One region of the Aminobacter sp. SR38 genome, then DNA from elsewhere that is predicted to be linked to it. Evidence: riboswitches for the same ligand, from Rfam matches in the RefSeq annotation. Region 1 holds a riboswitch; each other region holds the start of a gene.
The links. A riboswitch is a leader RNA that binds a small molecule or an ion and turns the genes downstream of it on or off. The one in region 1 is predicted to bind cobalamin.
Positions count from the first base shown of each region.

Region 1 (5,411 bases):
AGGGCCTGATCGACTCGAAGAAGGCGATGGTCGAGTACCTCAATCTTATCGCCGCCGAACCCGACATCGCACGCGTGCCCGTCATGATCGACAGCTCCAAATGGGAGGTGATCGAGGCCGGGCTGAAATGCGTCCAGGGCAAACCGATCGTCAATTCGATCTCGATGAAGGAAGGCGAGGAAGCCTTCCTGCATCATGCCCGGCTGTGCCGGGCCTATGGCGCTGCCGTCGTCGTCATGGCATTCGACGAGCAGGGTCAGGCCGACACTAAGGCGCGCAAAGTCGAGATCTGCACTCGCGCCTACAAGCTCTTGACCGAGCAAGCCGGCTTCGCGCCCGAGGACATTATCTTCGATCCCAACATCTTCGCTGTCGCCACCGGCATCGAGGAGCACGACAATTACGGTGTCGACTTCATCGAGGCGACGCGGGAAATCACCCAGACCTTGCCGCATGTCCATGTCTCGGGCGGCGTGTCGAACCTGTCGTTCTCGTTCCGCGGCAACGAGCCGGTGCGAGAGGCGATGCACGCCGTGTTCCTGTATCACTGCATCCAGGCCGGCATGGACATGGGCATCGTCAATGCCGGCCAGCTCGCCGTCTATGAATCGATCGACCCGGAGTTGCGCGAGGCCTGTGAGGACGTCGTGCTCAACCGCCTGCCCAAGGCCGGCGGCACCGCCACCGAAAGGCTGCTGGACATTGCCGAGCGCTTCAAGGGCGCGGCCGGCAAGGAAGCCAAGGAGCGCGACCTTGCCTGGCGTGACTGGCCTGTCGAGCAACGCATCAGTCACGCTCTGGTCAACGGCATCACCGAGTTCATCGACGCCGATACCGACGAGGCGCGGCTGAGGGCCGAGCGTCCGCTGCACGTCATCGAAGGCCCACTGATGGCCGGCATGAATGTCGTCGGCGATCTGTTCGGTGCCGGCAAGATGTTCCTGCCGCAGGTCGTCAAGTCGGCCCGTGTCATGAAGCAGGCGGTGGCCGGCTTGCTGCCACATATGGAGGCGGAAAAGGCGGCCAACGCCGCTAACGGCATCGACAATGGCGAACGCCAGACTGCCGGCAAGATTTTGATGGCAACGGTGAAGGGCGACGTCCATGACATCGGCAAGAACATCGTCGGCGTCGTGCTGGCCTGCAACAACTACGAGATCATCGATCTCGGCGTCATGGTGCCGGCAACCAAGATCCTCCAGGTTGCCAAGGACGAGAAGGTCGACATCATTGGCCTGTCCGGCCTGATCACGCCCTCGCTCGACGAAATGGCGCATGTCGCCGCCGAAATGGAGCGCGAGGGGTTCGACATTCCGCTGCTGATCGGCGGCGCCACCACGAGTCGCGTCCACACCGCGGTGAAGATCCATCCCCGCTACAGCGCCGGCCAGACAGTCTACGTCACCGATGCCAGCCGCGCTGTTGGCGTTGTCTCCAACCTGCTGTCCCCTGAGGCCAAGGGCAGCTACGTTGAACAGGTGCAAGCCGAATACCAGAAGGTCGCCGACGCCCATCACCGCGCCGAAGCTGACAAGCAGCGATTGCCGTTGGCCAAGGCGCGTGCCAATGCGCACAAGGTCGACTGGTCATCTTATGCGCCGCCGAAGCCAACCTTCCTCGGCACCAGGGTGTTCGAAGCCTGGGACCTGGCCGAACTGGCCCGCTACATCGACTGGACGCCGTTCTTCCAGACCTGGGAACTCAAGGGCCGTTACCCCAAGATCCTCGAGGACGAGAAGCAGGGCGCCGCGGCGCGCCAGCTGTTCGACGACGCGCAGGCGATGCTCCGCAAGATCATCGACGAGACATGGTTCGCGCCCAAGGCCGTCATCGGCTTCTGGCCGGCCAATTCGGTCGGCGACGACGTCAGGCTGTTCACCGACGAGGCACGCAGCGAGGAGCTTGCCACCTTCTTCACCCTGCGCCAGCAGCTGACCAAGCGCGACGGCAAGGCCAATGTCGCACTGGCCGACTTCATCGCTCCCGCCGACAGCGGCAAGCCGGATTATCTCGGCGGCTTCGTGGTCACTGCAGGCATCGAGGAAGTGGCGATCGCCGAGCGCTTCGAACGCGCCAATGACGACTACTCCTCGATCATGGTCAAGGCGCTGGCCGACCGTTTCGCAGAGGCCTTCGCTGAACGCATGCACGAGAAGGTGCGCAAGGAGTTCTGGGGCTACGCGCCTGATGAAAACCTCGCGCCCGACGACCTGATCGGTGAGCCCTATCGCGGCATCCGTCCGGCGCCGGGCTATCCCGCCCAGCCCGACCACACCGAAAAGGTGACCTTGTTCCGCCTGCTCGATGCCGAGAAAACCGCCGGCGTCAGCCTCACCGAAAGCATGGCGATGTGGCCGGGCTCGTCGGTCTCCGGCATCTATCTCGCCCACCCCGAGAGTTATTATTTCGGCGTCGCCAAGGTCGAGCGCGACCAGGTCGAGGATTATGCGCGGCGCAAGGGCATGACCATCGCCGAGGTCGAGCGCTGGCTCGGGCCGATCCTCAACTATGTGCCGGCATCGTTCGCCGAAGCGGCCGAATAGCAACACGGTGACATCACATGGGCTCTGTCGCCTTTGCGCTGAGCCCGTGTCGTTTTCATGCTCGTGCCCGGCCACCAATCCGTGGTCTGATCCGGTCATGTTCAAGGTGCTGCTTCGAGTGTGAGACGAAGCGGAGAATTGGGAAGCCGGTGAGAAGCCGGCGCTGCCCCCGCAACGGTGGCGGAGTTATTGTTTCGACGGGAGACCACTGGGCCAGCCGGCCTGGGAAGGTGTCGAGACAGTCCGAAAGGACAGCTCCGAAGCCCGGAAACCAGCCTTGAACCTGACAGAACTCGACTGATCGCGGTGGGCGGTCAAGAGGCGGATCGTTGCTGCACGGACCTCTGCGTCCGCCGGCTGGCGTTCTTCCCAAATCAAGCCACCCGTTCAGTCCTTGGTGCGAGGACAGGACATGGATGCGAAGAACGAAATGCTGAAGCTGCTGCGCGGACGCCGCGACGGGTTCAGCCTGGCACAGCCCTTTTACACCGACCCGGATTTCTACCGGCTCGACCTCGAGCTGATCTGGTACCGCGACTGGCTGTTTGTCGGCCATGACTGCGAACTGGCCAAGCCGGGCAGCTTCTTCACCGTCCAGGTCGGCGACTATCCCGTCGTGCTCGTCCGCGACCAGAAGGGTGAGTTGCGCGCCTTCCACAATTCCTGCCGGCATCGCGGCAGCCGCGTCTGCACCACGGACAAGGGTACGGCGGCCAAGCTCGTCTGCCCCTATCACCAGTGGACCTACGAACTCGACGGCCGCCTGCTGTTCGCGCGCCAGATGGCGGAAGGTTTCGACAAGAGCCAGTTCGGCCTGAAGCCGGTCGCCTGCGAATCCGTCGGCGGCTACATCTTCATCTGCCTCGCCGACGAGCCCGCCGACTTCGCGCCGATGCGGGGCATGGTCGAGCCGTACCTGCTGCCGCACCGGCTGCGCGAAGCCAAGGTCGCCTTCGAAAGCACAATCGTCGAGAAGGGAAACTGGAAGCTGGTCTGGGAAAACAACCGCGAGTGTTACCACTGCGCCGGCAATCACCCTGAGCTGTGCAAGACCTTTCCCGAGGCGCCGAACGTTACCGGCGTCAATGGCGCCGAAAGCGATCCCGAAATGCTGGCGCACTGGGCAAAGTGCGAGGCGGTGGGGTTGCCGAGCAAGTTCCGCATCGATGCCGGCGGCCAGTACAGGGCGACACGCGCGCCACTGCTGCGTGACGCGGTGAGCTACACCATGTCGGGCAAGCGTGCAGTGCGGAAAAACCTCTCCGACAGCGTCTCGGCCGACAGGATCGGCACGCTGCTGCTCTATCACTATCCGACAACCTGGAACCATGTGCTCGGCGACCATGCCGTCACCTTCCGCGTGCTGCCGATCAGCGCCACGGAAACGGCCGTCACCACCAAATGGCTGGTTCACAAGGATGCCGTCGAAGGCGTCGACTACGACCTGGCCGAACTGACCCATGTCTGGACCGAGACCAACGACCAGGACCGCCGCATCGTCGAGGAAAATGCCTTCGGCATCAAATCGCCGGCCTACGAGCCCGGGCCTTATTCGGAGGAACACGAGGGCGGCGTCATGCAGTTCATCGAATGGTACGTCGGCTTCATCGAACCGCGGCTGGCCGACGGCGGCAAGCCGGTCCTGCGCAACGTCGCCTGACCGGGAGAGGGGCATGAACGCGATGACCGAGCTTGGCCTTTACCGCAACCTCGACGAAATGGCGCCCTGGAACGACCGGCTCCAGGTGCTGGAGGTCATCGGCGTCACCGACGAGGCGCCCGACGTCAGGACTTTCACCTTCCGCTCCGACAACCAGACCTGGTTCCGCTACAAGCCGGGCCAGTTCGTGACGCTCGAACTGCCGGCCGAACCGGCACCCGTCATGCGCACCTACACGCTGTCGTCCAGCCCGTCGCGGCCGTTCTCCATCGCCGTCACCGTCAAGGCGCAGGCGGGCAGCGTCGGCACACGCTGGATGTTCGACCATCTGAAGCCGGGCGTCCGCATCAAGGCCTATGGCCCTTCAGGCGACTTCTCGCTGCACCAGCATCCGGCCGCCAAATATCTGTTCGTCTCGGCCGGGTCCGGCATCACGCCGATGATGTCGATGCTGCGCTGGCTCAACGACTGCGCGCCGTGGACGGACGTATCCTTCGTCAACTGCGCGCGCCGTCCGGAAGAAATCATCTTCCGGAAGGAGCTCGAACTGCTGGGCACACACATGCCCGGACTGTCGCTCGGTTTCATGATCGAGGAGCGGTCGAGCCGCGAAGGCTGGTTCGGCCATATGGGCCGCATCGATGCGGTGCGACTGCCGTTGCTGTCGCCCGACTTTCGCGAGCGTGAGGTGTTCTGCTGCGGCCCAGACCCCTTCATGCGTGCGGTGCGCGGCATGCTCGAGTCTTCCGGCTTCGACATGTCCCGCTACCATCAGGAAAGCTTTGCCGCACCTGCCGTCGAGGAGGTCCCCGCGCCGTTCTCGACGCCGGGCGAGGACAGCGAGACTGTGCCGGATGCCGTCCTGCCGGTTCGTTTCGCGTTGTCTGATGTCGACGCCGACTGCCTCTCGGGCCAGACCGTGCTGCAGACGGCGCGTGCTTCGGGCGTGCGTATTCCGGCGGCCTGCGAGTTCGGCCTATGCGGCACCTGCAAGGTCAGGAAGCTCTCCGGCGAGGTCGAGATGAGCCACAATGGCGGCATCCTCGACCACGAGATCGACGATGGCTTCATCCTTGCCTGCTGCTCGAAGCCGCTGTCGGCGATCGAGGTCGAGGCGTAGCGCAAGTCAGGAAAACCGTGCAGCGTTTTCCGTCCGGAGTTGGGAAAAGTCAGCGGTGGTGCAGCACCAGCGGCGCGCCGCCGACGTC
Region 1 is NZ_CP062112.1:2,420,790-2,426,200, reverse strand. It holds gene metH (methionine synthase) at 1-2,543, shown strand, start outside; cobalamin riboswitch at 2,631-2,838, shown strand; gene IG197_RS11910 (aromatic ring-hydroxylating dioxygenase subunit alpha) at 2,956-4,203, shown strand; gene IG197_RS11905 (hybrid-cluster NAD(P)-dependent oxidoreductase) at 4,226-5,323, shown strand; gene IG197_RS11900 (ABC transporter ATP-binding protein) at 5,373-5,411, opposite strand, start outside.

Region 2 (5,411 bases), 2.8 Mb from region 1:
GATCGAGATAGTCATAGCGCAGTGCGATATTGAGCTCGTCGAGCACGACAAGCGAAATTGTCGGGTCGGCCAGCAGTTCCTGCGCCTTTGCCCAGGCTGCTTCGGCGGCGGCGATGTCGCGCTTGATGTCCTGCGTCTCCCAGGTAAAGCCCTCGCCCATCGTGTGCCAGACGGCGCGGTCACCGAAGGCGGCGAATGCGTCCTGCTCGCCCGAATGCCAGGCGCCCTTGATGAACTGCACGACGCCAACCCGCTGGCCATAACCCAGCATGCGCAGCGCCAGACCGAATGCCGCGGTCGACTTGCCCTTGCCGGGACCCGTGTTGACGATCAGCAGCCCCTTCTCGACGATGGTCTTGCCGGCGACCTCGGCATCCTGAACCGCCTTGCGCTTGGCCATCTTGGCGCGGTGACGTTCGGCTTCCTGCTCGTCGATCGTCTTCATCATTTCACCTTCATCGGCAGGCCGGCGACAAGAAACAGCACCTCTTCGGCCACGGCCGCCACCTTCTGATTGAGCCTGCCGGCATCGTCACGAAAACGGCGGGCCAGTGCATTGTCGGGCACGATGCCGAGCCCAACCTCGTTGGAGACCACGAACCACGGCCCGCGCGGACGCGACAGTGCCTCGACGAGCGCCGCACATTCGGCCTCGACGTCATGATCGGCCAGCAGATGATTGGTAAGCCAAAGCGTCAGGCAGTCGACCAGAACAGGCGCGCCATCGGGCAGGCTGGCGAGCGCGCCGACCAGATCCAGCGGCGCGTCGAGCGTCCGCCAGCCCTCGCCACGGCGTCCCAGATGGATCGAAATGCGCTCACGCATCTCGTCGTCATAAGCCTGCGCCGTGGCAACATAGGTCCACGGCGCAGGAAATTGGGTGATGAGCTGCTCGGCATGCGCGCTCTTGCCGGAGCGCGCGCCGCCGAGCAGGAGGGTCAGCATCTCAGGCAAGGCGGCTGTTCAGAGACGGCGCCGGCTCGCTCATGAAGCGGTTGCGCACATAGCCCGCCACCGCACCCAGCACGACCCAGAACACCAGATTGGTGATGGTGACGGCGACGACGAAGCTGTGGTGCAGGTCTGCTGGAATCGGCGACTCGTGGCTTTCCGGTTGCGGTGCACCGACGATGTGCGGCGCAACGATCAGCACCACACCGAGTATCGCCAGCGGCAGCGACTGCTTGAAGGCGATCAGCGCGAGACCCGCCGCGGTGGCGACGACGGTCAGCGTCCACCAGATCTGGCGTGCGCCAAGATCGGCGGCCGGCATCGCCGGCAGCTCCGGCGGCAGGCCAAGACCGGGAGCCAGGGTAAACACGGCAAAGCCGGCAAAGCCCCAGAACACGCCCTGGCGCCAGTTGGCGATGCCACCGGCAAACTCGGAAACGGCGATCAGGATCAGGCCGAAAGCGATGCCGCTGACGATATTGGCGAGCGCCGAATAGGCAAAACGTTCAGCGCCGTCGGCCGGAGCCCAGGCTTCTTCTTCGGCTGGCGCCGCAGTCTGTGCCGCCGTGGTTTCGGCGCCGGCCGCAGGGGCGGTCGCCTCAGTACCGGCAACTGGTGCCGCGGCGTGCTCATGGCCACCGCCGGCGTTCTCATAGGTCTCCGCCTTGAGGATCAGCGGGACGGTTGCATAGGTCTGGAGTGCGGCAAGGACCACGCCTGCCAATAGCCCGCTGATCGCCGCGATGAACACGACGTTTCTGAAGATGGACATTGTTGGATCGCCTTGGTTAGTGGCAGGGGAAAGCCATCGAGTGGCGATAGTCGTGGGCAGCGTTGTGCACCACGTCCATATGCGAGAACCCGAGGAAGCCAACAACGAAAAGGCCGAGCAGCGCGGCAAGCGCCAGCTGCATGCTACGCGACTGCGAAGAGACGTCGGTGCCGAGAGCAGAAACAGTGTTCATCACAAGTCCTTTCGCCCTCCACCCGAGGGCACAGAGATAAGTGCCTGTCGCCGGCAGGTCTCCTGGCTTGCGGATCGGCACCCTTCCCCGCCTTCCCGAAGCAAGCTTCAGTGGCATTTGAGGAGAGCTAACCGCATACAGTTGCGGGGGCAGCCACGGCTTTGGACCTTCAAATGGCCCTTACCGCATTCCCTCTTGATTCCGTAACGGAACCGACGACGCCGCAACTATAGAAACAAATGGCTTGGGCGGCAAACCAAATTCCGACGCCGCCGCGCTCGAAAGCGGCGTTCCGGCGATCATCCGCGGGCCACGATTCGCTCGGCCACCAGATGCTGGAGCCGCCACAGATGCCGGTCGTGGATCGCCCGCTGCTCGAGGTTGCTGACCACATTATAGAGATAGTCCGCAGCCGAACCCCAATGGCCGCAGGTCGTCGCCAGTCGCTCCGCCACCGCGTCCTCGCCCAGCGCGCCGGCATAGGCGTGGCCTTTGCGGTTGATGACGAAGGCGAGCGCGGTCAACGGACCTTCATCGGTGGCGAGCTTCAGCCAGCGCGGCTTGTAGGTGGAGGGTTTCAGCGTCATCTCGCGGCGAAACAGCTTGTCCAGCTGCTCGCGGCGGTCGCCGTCCGTCAGCCTGAGCGCCACGCCCTTGCACTGGCCGCCGCGATCCATGCCCATCATCAGTCCAGGCTCAGCCTTTGTGGCGCGCCAGCGGGTCATGTTGATGCAGAACGAACGGTGCCAGCCGCGCGCCAGCGCCACCCTTTCGTCGGTGTGCTCCACCTCGGGTTTCCAGATCAGCGATCCATAGGCAAACAGCCACAACGGTCCATTGCCGGGACGCGCGGCAAGCGTCTCGTCGATCATCACCTCATAGTCGGCGTCGTCGAGATGCATCGCATCGGGGTCGGGGCCCGTGTCAGCGACCTCGCGATGGCAACGCGCCACCAGCTCCTCGGTCAGCGCCATCTTTCGTCCGCTCATGCCCGCCCCATCAATTGCTTAACCCTGTGCACGACAGACAGTTCTGCTCTCTTCCGCCCCGCTTCAACCATGATAGTGCTGCATGGGCGCTGCAACACCCGAAAACGCAGAAGCGAACAACATGACGATGCAACCGGACCCCGACCAGATCAAAGCACCTTCTCGGCGCGTATCGGTCATCGACATCGCCCGCGGCGTAGCCCTGATCGCCATGGCGATCTACCACTTCGCCTGGGACCTCGAATTCTTCGGTTATGCCGATCCGGGCATGACCGCCTATGGCAACTGGAAGCTGTTCGCGCGCTGCATCGCCTCGAGCTTCCTGTTCCTCGTCGGTGTCAGCCTGGTGCTGGCACATGCCAAGGGCATCCGCTGGCCCGGCTATTTCAGGCGGCTCGCCATGGTGACAGCGGCGGCACTAGCGATCACCGTCGCCACCTGGTTCGCCACGCCAGACACCTTCATCTTCTTCGGCATCCTGCATCATATCGCGCTCGCCAGCGTGCTTGGCCTTGCCTTCCTACGCGTCCCGCCGGTGCTGACGCTGATCGCCGCTGCTCTGGTGATCGTAGCACCCCACTATCTGCGCTCGGAGGCGTTCAATCACCCGGCCCTGGTCTGGATCGGCCTTTCCACCGCCAACCCGCGCTCCAACGATTTCGTCCCGCTGTTCCCCTTCTTCGGCGCGGTGCTGGCTGGCATCGGCGTCGCCGGACTGGCGCTCAGGGCAGGCCTGATCGAAAAGATGGCGCGGCTTCAGCCCGGCGCCTGGTCGCGCCCCCTCTCCTTCTTTGGTCGCCACAGCCTTGCCTTTTACCTCATTCACCAGCCGGTGATGATCTCGCTGGTCTGGCTCTTCGCCCAGCTCTTCCCGGCCCCGGTCGAAACCCGCGAGGTCACTTTCCTGAAATCCTGCCAGCTTTCCTGCGAGCAGAGCCGCGACACCGATTTCTGCTCGCGCTACTGTGTCTGCATGCTCGACGAGTTGCAGAAGGATGATTCGTTCGATCGGCTCTATGCCTCCGACCAGAGCCCGAAGTTGAAGGCCCATGTCGGGCAGACCGCCGCCATGTGCACGACAAGCACCGAAAATCAGACGATACCAGGAGGAGCGCAGTGACCAATCCCAACGCCGCCCCCAGCAAGGTGCCATGGCCGCCGATCCTCTACCTCGCAGCAATCGTGGTGGCGGCGGTGCTCGGACTGCTCTATCCCTTGCCGTGGATCACCGAACCGCTGTCGGACTTGCTTTTTGCCGCCGGCTGGCTGGCGGTTGCCGGCGTTGTTGCGATCTATTATTCGGCCATGCAGACGCTGAAGCGGGCCAAGACCACCATCCGCCCCGACAGGCCGTCCGAGCATCTGGTCACGTCGGGCGCCTTCTCCTTCACCCGCAACCCGATCTATTTCGCCAACACGCTGCTGATGATCGCCATCGGGCTGATCACCGCAAATGTCTGGTTCCTGGCGCTGGCCCTCATTGCCGCCTTTGCCACGCAAAAGCTCGCCATCGTACCGGAGGAAAAGCACCTGCAGGCACGTTTCGGCAAGAAATACATCGATTACGCGAAGAAGGTCCGGCGCTGGATCTAACCGGCGACGGCGGTCGCTTGCTTTCGGAGAAAACTGCTCGTCCCATAGACGGCGACGATCGCCAGCGCGAACACCAGCCATAAGATCAAGCCGATCCATTGATGCTGGGCCGCATCGCCGCCTTCAAACACGCGGCCGAGATAGCGGACGCTGTTCTGGTGAGATGCATGCATCAGGATCGCCGGCAGCACGCTTCCGGCCGAGTTCTGGTACAGCCACGTGAACACCACCGCTGCCGCCATGACATTGAGCGCGCTGGAAATGCTGTAGTCGTTCAGCAGCACCAGCGGCAGGTGCCAGGCCGCCCAGATCAGCCCGAGCACCAGACTGGCATTCAGCGCTCCGCGCTCGCCGAGAAGCAAGGGCAGTGCAAAGCCCCGCCATCCCGGCTCCTCGCCAAGCGGACCGCTGAAAACCATGAGCAACGCGACCATGACGGCGATTTCCGTGACGGCCGGCACATTCGCCCAGTCTGGCGGGGCCGAGCCGAACATCGGATTGAGCCAGATCGCAAGCAGTTGCACCGCCAGCGGCATGCCGATCGCCACCAGGTACCACACCGGAGGCACACGCCACTTAACAACCGAGGCAAGCAGGGCACGTACCCTTGGCCAGCCGCCCAGGACAGCCGAAATGACGATGGCAGCGACAAACGGGCCGAAGGTGAACCAGGCGATGTCTTCGCCGCCTGCCCGATAGAACGGAATGAAGCCTATCCAGGTGATCGTGAATGCCAGCAGCACGAAGCTCACGACCGGCCAGTCGCGAACCGTCCTGACGAGCATGGACATTGGAGCTACTCCCGAGGGGTAGTTGACCATACCACAATGCCGTAGGCGAGTCCGGGCTGCCGCCCGCAGAGCGTGACCGGATCGGGCGTCAGGTGTTGACGCCGAGTTCGACCAGCCGCTCG
Region 2 is NZ_CP062112.1:5,231,778-5,237,188, reverse strand. It holds gene cobO (cob(I)yrinic acid a,c-diamide adenosyltransferase) at 1-445, opposite strand, end outside; gene cobU (bifunctional adenosylcobinamide kinase/adenosylcobinamide-phosphate guanylyltransferase) at 445-945, opposite strand; gene IG197_RS25610 (CbtA family protein) at 947-1,723, opposite strand; gene IG197_RS25605 (CbtB-domain containing protein) at 1,740-1,916, opposite strand; cobalamin riboswitch at 1,951-2,148, opposite strand; gene IG197_RS25600 (gamma-glutamylcyclotransferase) at 2,216-2,905, opposite strand; gene IG197_RS25595 (DUF1624 domain-containing protein) at 3,027-4,025, shown strand; gene IG197_RS25590 (isoprenylcysteine carboxylmethyltransferase family protein) at 4,022-4,498, shown strand; gene IG197_RS25585 (CPBP family intramembrane glutamic endopeptidase) at 4,495-5,250, opposite strand; gene IG197_RS25580 (MerR family DNA-binding transcriptional regulator) at 5,378-5,411, opposite strand, start outside.
Region 2: another riboswitch for cobalamin. It lies ahead of IG197_RS25605 (CbtB-domain containing protein); the one in region 1 lies ahead of IG197_RS11910 (aromatic ring-hydroxylating dioxygenase subunit alpha).

Region 3 (5,411 bases), 1.7 Mb from region 1:
TAGGCGATCCGGCGGGCGCGGACTTTGGGCGACATTGCGCGGATGTCGTGGCCGTCGAGCAGGATCCGCCCCGACGACGGCGTGGCAAGGCCGAGCACGGTCCGCACCAGGGTCGACTTGCCGGCACCATTGGGGCCGATGAGGCCGAGTATGTCGCCCTTCGTCAGCCCGACCGAGACCTCGCGCAGCACGGGGCGGCTGCCATAACCGAAGCTGACCTTGTCGACGGAAAGATAGTCGCTCATGAAAAATACTCCGAGCGCCTGGACAGGATCAGGTGCAGGAACAGCGGCACGCCGACGAAGGCGACGACGATGCCGACCGGAATGACTGTCGGGCTGAACGCCATGCGCCCGACAGTGTCGGCCAGAAGCAGCAGCATGGCGCCGCAGATCGCCGAAAACGGGATGAGATGGCGATGGTCGCTGCCGATCAGCAGCCGGGCGACATGCGGCCCGATCAACCCGACAAAGCCGATCACGCCGGTGAAGCTGATGACCACCGCCGAGACCACCACCGACAGCACGACGGCGATGCCGCGCAGCAGCGCGACATTGATGCCGAGCGAACGCGAAACGTCGTCGCCGGCGCTCGTCAACGCGTTGAATTGCCAGGCCCGCGACTGAGCCAGCGGCAGGGCGACCAGCAGTGCCGCACCAGAGACGGCAACCGCATCCCAGCCGATGCCGTTCAGGCTGCCGAACGTCCAGTGCACGACCCGGGCCAGTTGCTCCTGGGTGGCGACGAACTGCACGGCTGCGGTCATGGCGCTGAACAGGTACATCAGGGCAATGCCGGTCAACACCATCGTCTGTGCCCCCATGCCGCGCAGCCAAGCCATGGAGAACACCAGCACGGCGCAGCCGAGCGCGAACAGAAATGCCGTCAGCGGCACGAAATAGAGCCCGGCGGCGCTGAAGCCTATGCCGAACATGATGGCGATCGAGGCACCGAAGGCCGCCGCCGAGGACACGCCGATCGTGTAGGGGCTAACCAGCGGATTGCGGGTGATCGCCTGCATCAAAACACCGGCGAATGCCAGTGACCCACCGGCTACCATGGCCATGACGACGCGCGGCAGGCGCAGATAAACGAGCACCCGCGCCTGCTGCGGATCGACCTCGGCGACGAAATGGCCGAACGAGACCTTTTGCAGGATGACCATGAGCAGCGTCACCAGCCCCGTCTCGGCGATGCCGACGATGGCAACGCCGCCGGCGACGAGCAGCAGCACAAGCAGCGCGCACAGGATGACAGCCGCCTTGCGATAGCCGGCTCGGCGGTAGAGGCTGGAAATGCCGTCGGATTGGCCACGCGCCAAACCGGCACTGCTTGCGATGTCCATGGTCTAAGGCTCCGGATTGAGAGGGTACGCCGCCGCCTGACGGGCGGCGGCGTACTGGTCGATCAGTTGGAGGCTGTGCCCTGGTAGGTCATGCCGCCCTGGAACGGCAGGCCTTGGTAGAGCTCGATCCACTCCTTCATCGCAGCCTCGGGATCGACGTCGGTGAAGAGGTCGGGATAGAGCCACTTGGCGACTTGCAGCGCGCCGGTGACCTTGGAGGATCCGCCGGCGAGGTAGTAGTTGATCAGGCGGACATCGCCCGCCTGCCCTGCCGGCGTGCCTGATATTTCCTCGCGCGCGACGATCGCCCTCCAGCTCTCGGCGAATTTTGCCTCCGGGATGGTCTGGTAGGAGCCGGGCTGCAGCTTGATTACAAGGTCGGGCTTGCGCGCGATGATCTCCTCGGGATCGACGGTGAAGCTGTTTTCGTTGCCGCGCGACGATGGCTCCTTCTTGATGTCGATGTCGCCGAAGACATTGGTGCCGCCGCCGGCCTCGATCATGTCGTGCCAGCCTGAGCCGGGCGTGACGGTCACGAGATCACGGACCTCTTCAAGATAAACCTTCTTGCGCTCGACGCCCTTCAGACGCTCGGCCAGCAGGTCCATGTACTTGGTGTAGTAGGCGTTCAGCGCATCGGCCTTTTCCTTCTCGTCGAACAGCTTGCCGAACAATGTCACGTTTTCGACATGCTGCAGCGTGTCCCAGGCGGTGACGACCAGCACCGGAATGTCGAAGGCTTCGAGCTGCTTGGCTGCCTCCTCATAGACGCCGTTGCGAGGGATGATGACCAGGTCCGGCTTGAGCGCAACGATCGCCTCGTAATTGGGCTGCGTCTGGCCTTGGCCGACAATGTCGGCTTCCTTGAACTGCGGCCAGTAGGTCGGATCCCGCATCGTGCTGGCATCGACGCCAACGACCTTGTCGATGGCGCCAATGGCGCGGGCGAACTCGACCGCGTAGCGGTTGAAGATCACCGCCCGCTTGATCGGCAGTTCCAGCTCGACCTTGCGGCCGGCATCGTCGGTGAAGCTTTCCGCGGCCGCCGGCGCAAGGCCAATGGCGGATGCCGCGGCGAGCCCGAGCCAAAGGATCCAATGTCTGATGTTCATGATCTCTCCTTGCTTGAAAGGGGTGCGCAACGCCTGGCGTTGCCATGCCCGGAAGGCGTCCGGGACAATAGGTAGAGGCGCGATGCCACGGCAGCAGGCGACGAATGCGTCTGCCCAAGCTTTCGATATTCTTGGGAAACCGTTCTTCCCGACATCGCCGCGCCAACCTCTGCCTGCCCTGGCGGGGATGCGGAAATGCAGACCTAGCGAAAGCCGCAAACGGGCCTCCGGACGGGAACCGGCATTCCTGTGGCACACCCCGACCACGGAATCTCACTCTGTCAGGCAGGTCTCCTGGCTCGCGGGTCCTAGCCTTGTCGCCCGTCTTCCCGGCACGAATGCCAGTGACACAGGGGCAATAGGCTCACCGCTTACAGTTGCGGGACAGCTCCGGTTTCGCACCGGATTCCCTCTTAGCTTCCACCTCGCGGCGGAAGACCATGACGGCGCCAACCTATCGACGGCCAAGGTAAAGTCAAGTTGCCATCCGGGACTATACAGGGCGGCATTTGCCTGAGCCGCGACGATGCTGGAGACCAGGTTGCGCGGAACTGCAGGCAGCGCAAACTGTTCTCCAACTCAGCGAACCGGCGAAACGGTCACCGAGACGATCTGGAACGGCACCGCACCATAGGTGGCGACCGTCTGGGGATGCTCCCACGCGCGGAACTGTCGCGACGGCCGCGCCGACAGCACCAACGCGCCATCCGCCTGGTCCGGCCGGATGGTACCGCGAAACCGCAAAGTCAGCCGGCCGCCTGATTTACCCAGCTTGCGATAGCGCAGCCGCGCGAAATGGCATTCGCCGCCATTCAGCTCCATCTCGATGCGACGGCGCACCGGCGGCACGTCCAGCCGCACGACGATGTCGATCTCGGCAGGCGCACCGCCAACTGCCGCCGGCGGCAACGGCACCTGCTGCGCCAGTGCCGGGGTGACCTGCCCCGCACCATCGCCCGCCTGTGTGCGCCGACCGTGCCAGACGACGCCGGGCAGCTCGCGCTCACGGACAGCGCGTTTCTTGCGCATGCGCAACTGCTTGGCGACACCGCGTGACAGCCAGGTCAGACCCTTGAAGTCGGTCCGCGGCTTGGCCTGCAGCAAGGCAGCGATACGGGCGGCGCCGGCGCGATCGGCCATGTCGACCACCTGCTCCAGCACATCGTCGGGAACCGGCACCGACATCTCTGCTTTCAGATAGCTCAGCGCCACCGCCGTCGGCACGGCAAGGTGCCTGCGGGCGACGACGTCGCAAAGCACGGCCCAGTCGACGCCGCCGGCGCGGATCGCCGAGGCTGTGTCGACCAGCCAGTCGCTGTGGGTATGAGCGTCGAGGCCGCCATGGCCGATCGCCAGCGTCACCCGGTCGGCGGTCGAAGGGACCAGCACGTCGAGACTGGTGAAGGAGGCCGGCGTGGCGCGCTGCCAAACCGCAGCGTCGTCCGCCTCATCTGCCTGCGACCAGTCATAAGCGACCTGGTGCAGATCGATGTCGCCATAGCTGCCCTTGAAGAAATTCATCGACCGCACCGCAGCTAACCGCGGCTTGAGATATTGGGGACTGACCCCTGTCGACACCTGCCAGTCGCCATGACGCAGCATGTCGAAGGCGGCCACCATGTGCTCGGGGTGCACAAGGATGTCGATGTCGTGCGCCACCCGGCCGCGCTGTGCCGCCGGCTCCACCGCGATGCGGCTCGCGCCCTTGAGCAGCATGATCGGCACGCCGGCCGCGACGATGGCCCTCAGTGCGGGCTCGGCCTCGCGCATGGCAAGCCGCGACTTGGTCCACAGCATCTTCTGCAGGCCAGCGAGACGCGGATAGGCGGGATGCATCGCCAGCGCCTTGCCGAACCGGTCGGCGATCGCGGCAAGCAGCCTGTGCTCGCGGAACTCGACGGCATCGATGTCGTTGGCATCGAGCCACCGCAAGGCCTGCGTCTGCGCGACCGCATGGTCCGGCAACAGCACCGCCTTGAGCAACTGGTCGAGACCGTTGGTTGGCCATGCCCAGCCATAGTCGGGGAAGCGCCGGCCGATGCGGCGTGACGTGGATGCCATCAGCCCTGTCCGGCGTTCTTGAGCTTGCGCCGCAGCATGGCCATTCTTGCGACCTCGAGATAGCCACGGTCGCGCTCGGGATCGCGGCCGTAGGACATGCTTCCCGGCAGGATCCGGCGCAGGGCCAGGACCTCATCGATCATGCCGAGCTGGTGGCCGTCTTCGCGGGCCCGGCCAAGCCAGTCGACCATGTCACCGCGGTTGCCTGGCGGGTCGATCACCGGGCCGACGGAAAGCGCCACCTCGCTGCGGACCAACATCGTCGTGCGCGACCAGCCGGGCGTCACCTTGCCGGTGCCATCGTCTGGTTCGCCATGCCGAAAGGTTCGCCACTGCGTGAACACGGCAGCCAGCTGCGGCGCCTCTTCCAGCCTGCGAAACTGACGCTCGATCTTGTCGCCAAGCCACAGATCGTCGGCGTCGACAGTTGCAATGAAGGGCGCCCTGGCCAGCGCGAAGCCGCGCGTCGTGGCACTGCCCGGTCCGGAGTTGTCCTGCCTGACATATCGGACCGGAACGCCCGATTGCCGCGTCACCGCCTCGGTCTCGTCGGTCGAGCCGTCATCGACGACGATGATCTCGGCAGGCGGCACTGTCTGCGCGGCAACCGAGCGCAGCGTCTCGGCGATCGTGCGGGCCGCGTTCCAGGCGGGAATGACGACGCTGTAGCTCATGACCGCAGCGGCGCTCCATCGCCCGACGGATGCGCCACCTGGATGAAACCTCTGAGGTCGCCGAGCGTCGGGTCGGCCTTGCGGCGGCGCATCGATTTCTGCATCGCCTTGAGGAACTCCCGCCGCGACTCTGCGACGTTCCGGGTCAGATTGTGTTCATGGCGGCGGTAGTAGAGCGCGATCGTGTCGGGAAAGACAAATCGCGCCCTCTGCTCGAAG
Region 3 is NZ_CP062112.1:4,122,651-4,128,061, reverse strand. It holds gene IG197_RS20255 (ABC transporter ATP-binding protein) at 1-245, opposite strand, end outside; gene IG197_RS20250 (iron ABC transporter permease) at 242-1,345, opposite strand; gene IG197_RS20245 (ABC transporter substrate-binding protein) at 1,408-2,457, opposite strand; cobalamin riboswitch at 2,724-2,915, opposite strand; gene IG197_RS20240 (nucleotidyltransferase family protein) at 3,037-4,518, opposite strand; gene IG197_RS20235 (glycosyltransferase family A protein) at 4,518-5,192, opposite strand; gene IG197_RS20230 (glycosyltransferase) at 5,189-5,411, opposite strand, start outside.
Region 3: another riboswitch for cobalamin. It lies ahead of IG197_RS20245 (ABC transporter substrate-binding protein); the one in region 1 lies ahead of IG197_RS11910 (aromatic ring-hydroxylating dioxygenase subunit alpha).